Regions from separate parts of the Clostridium sp. CTA-17 genome, predicted to be linked through region 1. Evidence: riboswitches for the same ligand, from Rfam matches in the RefSeq annotation. Region 1 holds a riboswitch; the other holds the start of a gene.
What was found. A riboswitch is a leader RNA that binds a small molecule or an ion and turns the genes downstream of it on or off. The one in region 1 is predicted to bind cobalamin.
Positions count from the first base shown of each region.

Region 2: another riboswitch for cobalamin. It lies ahead of ACYUCG_RS06205 (ECF transporter S component); the one in region 1 lies ahead of ACYUCG_RS04225 (sirohydrochlorin cobaltochelatase).

Region 1 is NZ_BAAABF010000001.1:959,054-962,273, reverse strand. It holds gene ACYUCG_RS04230 (3D domain-containing protein) at 1-855, opposite strand, end outside; cobalamin riboswitch at 1,074-1,251, shown strand; gene ACYUCG_RS04225 (sirohydrochlorin cobaltochelatase) at 1,374-2,216, shown strand; gene ACYUCG_RS04220 (precorrin-8X methylmutase) at 2,216-2,845, shown strand; gene cbiD (cobalt-precorrin-5B (C(1))-methyltransferase CbiD) at 2,863-3,220, shown strand, end outside.
Region 2 is NZ_BAAABF010000002.1:400,770-403,989, forward strand. It holds gene ACYUCG_RS06195 (DegV family protein) at 1-231, shown strand, start outside; gene ACYUCG_RS06200 (BMP family lipoprotein) at 322-1,392, shown strand; cobalamin riboswitch at 1,448-1,620, shown strand; gene ACYUCG_RS06205 (ECF transporter S component) at 1,995-2,504, shown strand; gene ACYUCG_RS06210 (hypothetical protein) at 2,491-3,220, shown strand, end outside.

The DNA of each region.
Region 1 (3,220 bases):
TTCTTCTGCTTTCTTAGCTTCTTCAGCTTTTAATGATTCAATTTTATTTTTAGCAGCTTGTACAGAATTATTAGCTGCATCTCTAACTGAATCAATATTAAGTTGTGGTATTAATTGATTCAATGTGCTAACTGCACTTTCAAGTTCATTAATTGATGAAGATGAATTTATAACTGAAACTGAATGAGATATTAAAGACATTTCATTTTCTTTAATTACCTCTAAAACAGCCTCTTTTTGTCTGTTTAATTCATCAATTTTCTTTTGTTCCTCAAGTTTTTTGCTATCTAAAGTTTTAAGAGATTCCTCGGTTGAAGCTTTCAATTCTTTAAGTTCAGCTTGATCTCTCTCTAATTTTTTAATATCACTATTAAGAGAATCTTTTTGCTCATCTAAACTTTTTATAAGATTTTTATCTAAAGCTGCAACTCTTGCTAAAGCGTCTAATCTTGTTATTAAATCTGATAAGTCTTCAGATTTAAGTAAAAAAACTATTGGATTCATAGAATCCTTGCTTTTATACATGGCACGCATTCTTTTACCTAAAACAGATTGTTTTTCATCTATTTCAGTTTTTAAAGTACTTACTTTACTTTCTGTTTCTTTTAAACTTTCTTCTGTATCTTTCATTTTAGCTTTATTATCTGCTAACTTAGCATTTAATTCTTCGATTTCATTATTAAGTTTTGACACTTGAGAGTTAAGTGAAATAACTTCATTATCTAATTGTGAATATTTTACTTTGTTCTCCTGTATAGTAGATTTCTTATCATTTACTGTATCAGCAAAAACTACATGAGTAGCTGAAATACTAATTGCCATAGCAATTAACGCTGATAAAATTCTTTTTTGCATAAACTACACTCCTTTAGTTAAACTGTCCACAACTTAAGAGCATTTCATCATATATTACTGAATTATAACATAAAAGTCAAATGTAACACAAATTTAACCTTTAAACATTTAAAATATGGTAAGAAAAAATTAACAACTTAATTATACTACAAATATAGAAAATAAGAAATTTACCCTATATTGAAATAATTAAGATTATATATTATAATTAAAAAAAATAATATTTTATATTTTTAGGTTTGATTTTAATTAAAAGGGAAAGTGGTTAAAGTCCACTACAGCCCCCGCTACTGTGATAGGATACAAGTTTCTATTAACCACTGATTATATAAATTGGGAAGGGAGAAATGAGGATAAGCCTTAAGTCAGGATACCTGCCTAAGAATCGTAAACTAAGCTTCGGAGGGAAGAGATTAGTACTTATTTGTTCATAATTTTGAGGAATAATTACTTTGATTTGTAAGCATCTGTTCTTTGTAGCACAGATGCTTTTTATTTTAAAATTTTAGAGGTGAAATATGAAAAAAGCTATATTAGTAGTAAGTTTTGGAACAAGTCATTTAGATGCGTTAAATAATTCTATAAAAAAAATAGAAGATTCAATACAAGAAAGTTTCAAAGAATATGATATTTTTAGAAGTTTTACATCACATATGATAGTAAAAAAACTTAAAGAAAAACATAACATGGAAGTATTATTTCCAGAAGATGCTTTAAAGAGTTTAGCCGAGGAAGGATATGAGGAAGTTATTGTTCAACCACTTCATATTATTCCAGGAGAAGAGTTTGATTATATAAAGCATATGGTAAAGGAATATGAATCATGTTTTAAAAGGATAGAGATAGGAAGACCAATATTCCATTATGAAGGTTTTGAATCAGGTCCAGATGATTATTCATATTTCGTAGATACAATGAAAGATTTAATAGAAAAGAATTCTCCATGTGTATTTGTTGGACATGGTAGTGCTCATCCATCCAATGCTGTTTATGGATGTTTACAATCTGTTTTAATAGATAAGGACTATGAAGATGTTTTTGTAGGAACTGTAGAGGGATATCCTAATTTCTCAAATGTATTAAAGAAAGCTAAGAAGAAAGATATAAAAGAAATAACAATAATTCCTTTAATGGTTGTAGCTGGAGATCATGCTAAAAATGATATGGCTTCAGGTGAAGAAGATTCATGGAAGAGCAGATTTGAAAGTGAAGGAATAAAGGCTAATGTTGTCTTAAAAGGATTAGGGGAATACGAAGAGTTTGGGAATTTATACATAGATAGAATTAATGATGTTATTAATGGTACATATAAAGGACTTGGAGAAACTAAAAAGAAGAAACATAGAAGGGAAATGAAATAATGGATTACATGAAAAGCCCTATGGGAATTGAAAAAAGAAGTTTTGAAATTATAGGTTCTGAAATGCATGAACATAATTTTTCAGAAGAGGAATTACAAATAGTAAAAAGAGTTATACATACTACTGCGGATTTTGAATATCAAGATTTAATAGAAATAAGTGAAGGTGCTATAGAGGCAGGAGTTTCTGCTCTAAAGAATGGAGCTAAAATATATACTGATACAACAATGGCTTTATCAGGAATGAACAAAAGAGCATTAAAAGAATTAAATGCATCAGTTGAATGCTATGTTGGATTAGAAGAGGTATTTAAATTAGCTAAAGAAAAAGAAATAACTAGATCAATGGCAGGAGTTGAACTTGCAGCAAAGGAAAATGTAGATATATTTGTTTTCGGAAATGCTCCAACTGCCTTATTTAAACTTAGAGAACTTATTAAGGAAGGAAAAGCTAATCCAAAGCTTATAGTAGCAGTTCCAGTTGGTTTTGTAGGGGCTAGTGAGAGCAAAGAAGATTTAGATGAACTTGGAATTCCTTATATAAGAGTTAAGGGAAGAAAAGGTGGAAGTACAGTAGCAGCAGCTATAATAAATGCATTACTTTATATGAATTATAAAAGAGATATGTAATAAAGAAGGTAATCTAAATGTTTGATATGTATATAGAAAGTGGTGGAAAGAAACTTAGATGTGGATACACTACAGGGTCTTGTGCAGCAGCTGCTGCTAAAGCCGCCACTTATATGCTTTTTAATAAAAAAGACATAAGTGTTATAGAAATAGATACTCCTAAAAATATAAAACTTAATTTAGAAATACAAGATATACAGGCTAATAAAGATTCAATTTCTTGCTCCATAGTAAAAGATGGTGGAGATGACATAGATGCTACCTCAGGTCTTGAAATATTTGCAAAGGCAGAAGAAATTGAAGAAGGCTTTGAACTATGTGGAGGAGAAGGCGTTGGAGTAGTAACTAAAGAGGGTCTTTTTGTAGAAAAAGGAC
Region 2 (3,220 bases), on a different contig from region 1:
AGAGGAACTAAAAAGATGGTAAAGGCTATGATTGAGCAATTTGATTCAATCCCTAAAAAAGAAGGAGAGCCTATTATATTAGTTGAACTTGAAAATGAGGATATTTACTTACCTATAAAGGAATATTTAGAAAATAATAATATTGAATATTTAAAACTTCCTCTAGGATGTTCAGTAGCAATCCATTCTGGTCCTAAAGTTTGTGCATTATTTTATGTAGAAGAATATTAAAAGAAACTCCTAAGGGAGTTTCTTTTTTTTACATAAATTTTCTTACTTAAAGAAATAATAATTTTGACTAAAAAAATAGGAGGACTAAAAATGAAATTAAAAAAAACATTTAAAGCTTTGGCTTTGCTTTTAGGAATAACTTCAATAATTGCTGGGTGTGGTTCAAATAATTCATCAGCTTTAAAAAAAGTAGATGTTATAGAAAAACAAGTTTATAATTTTGCCTTAGTAAAAGATGACTTTTCTAATGAGGAAAATTATTTTACTGATTTAGCTGTAGATGGATTAGAGAGAATAAAAAAAGAATATGGTGCTAGAATAGAAGTTTTTGATACTAATTCATCAGAGGATTATGAGAAGAGGCTTAGAGAAGCAGCTCAAAATAATGACTTAACTTTTGCTTCAGCCTTTAAATTTTTAGAGAGTTTAAATAATGTAGCTAAAGATTATCCAGATAAAAATTTTGCTATAGTAGATACTGTATCAGATCTTCCAAATGTAAAATCCATAGATTTCAAGGATGAACAGGGTGCTTTTTTAATGGGAATAATAGCTGGTAATACTACTAAAACAAATAAGGTAGGTTTTATAGGGGCAATAAAGGAAGAATTAATAGAAACATTTTTATCAGGATTTATGGCTGGATTAAAGGTTTCAAATGAGGAAGCATATAAAAATATAAAAGAAGGAAATTTAGTTCAGTATGTTGGGAATTTTAATGATCAAAAGAAAGCAAGTGATATAGCTAAAAAAATGTATGATGAAGGAGCAGATATAATATTTGAATCAGCTGGAGAGGCAGGAGAAGGAGTTTTTAAGGCTGCTAAGGAAAAAGGAAAGTATGCTATTGGAGTGGATATTGATTGGGCAGCAAGATTCCCAGAATATGCTGATGTTATATTATCATCAATGATAAAGAATCTAGATGAAGCAGTATATACTACAGCCAAGGAAGTTATAAATAGTGATTTTAAAGCTGGACCAAAAAATAAGATGGAAATAGGGCTTAAGGATAATGGAATTGAGGTGGCTAAAACAACTAGTAATTTAGTTTCTAAAGAAATTTTAGATAAAGTAGAACAATATAAAGAAGCTATTATAAAGGGAGAATTTAATGTGCCAGAAACTTTAGATGAGGTTGAAAATTTTAATATTAAATAAAAATAATAATACATAGGTTGACAAAATGTATATAATTATGTAATTATAAAGTGAAAATAAAATAAGAGCATTAGGTGTTTATTGACTTAATAGGGAAAGTTAAAAACTGCAGCCCCCGCTACTGTTGATAAGGACGAGAACAAAGGACCACTGTGATAAATAGTCATGGAAAGGATTGTTTTAGGATGATTTATTAGCCAGGAGACCTGCCTAGTATGCTATTCTTATTGTTTCGGAGGGAAGCATTATATAAGTTTAAAAAGTATGTAAATTATTTTAACTGGTGGGGAGAGTTATCCTTACCAGTTTTTTATTTGAAAGAATATTTACAGAAAGAATATGTATAAGCTTTTCTAAGGGTTAATTAGAAATAAAAATTTCTAAATTAACATTTTATTTAACTCTATTTAATTAAGCATCAATTATTCTAAGGTTATACAAAGATATTAGATTTTAGTATAATTATGAAAAATTGAAATTATAATTTATGTTTTATTGGGTATGAAATTTTATTTAATATTAAAAGTATAACTTGCTAGTTAATAGGTGCCTTATAATTTAGAGAGAAGGAAAATAATATTAATTAGGAGGGTAAAATAATTATGAATTTTACTAAGGAAAAAAAGAGATTAGATGTTAAGAGTTTATGTTTTTCAGCTATACTTATAGCAATAAGTGTTATATTAGCTAACTTTCCTATATTCTCTAGTATAGCATTAGATTCTATGCCAGCTTTTGTTGGAGGAATAATAATATCACCTGTAGTTGGTGGGATAATAGGACTTTTAGCTCATTTATTTGTAGCTTTAAGAACAGGATTTCCTTTAAGTTTACCAGTACATATTTTAGTAGCATTAGAAATGTTTGTTGTTGTATACATAACATCAATAATATTTAATAGAGGAAAAGTTGTTTTAGCAGGAATTGTTGGTACTCTTTTAAATGGAATAGTATTTACTTTAATAACAGGAGTATTTATGTATTTTGTTTTAGGAGGAATGAATCCAATAGACTTTTTAAAACTTTTAGGATTACCACTTACTTTAGCAAGCTTAGTTAATATAGTTGTAGCATTTATAGTAAGTAAGGGACTAAAAAATGCAAATATATAAGTTTAGAGACTTAACTGTATTAGAAAATGAAAAAAATAAACTAGTAATAGCTTGCGATAGTTGTGGTGGAATTGGTGAAAATGAAGCAGATTTTGTAAAAGCCAGTAATGAGATTGTATCATATTTCTCAGCTAGAGTATGTCTTTTTGAGCTTTTAGCTTTTAGAGCAAAACCATTAGTAATAGTTAATAATTTGGGTATGTCTATGAATAATGGGGGAGAAAAAATAATACAAGGCATTAATAGAGCCATAAAAGAGTATAATGCTGAGAACTTTTTTGAAGAAAAATCTAATTTATCAGAGTGTGTAACAGGAAGCACAGAGGATAACTTTAAAACTCTTCAAACTTTTTTAGGATTAACCATAATAGGAGAAAAAGAAGAAACATTAAAGGTTAATTTTGAAAAGGGAGATTCCATTTGTTTATTAGGAATACCTAAAGTTGGACAAGAAGTTTTAGAGGATATAAATAATAATCTTGGAGAAATTGTTACTTTTAAAGATTTTAAGATTTTAATAGATGATAAGAGTGTTAAAGATATATTACCTATTGGATCAAAGGGGATTATTCACGAAATAAGTGAATTAGAAAAGAGTAATAAAATAAGGATAAACTTATCCTATGAAGGCGATTATTTAAGAAAATCAGCAGGACCTGCTACAGCTTTATTATTTATTTGCAAAAATAATTCTTTAGAAGATATAAAGAACAAAA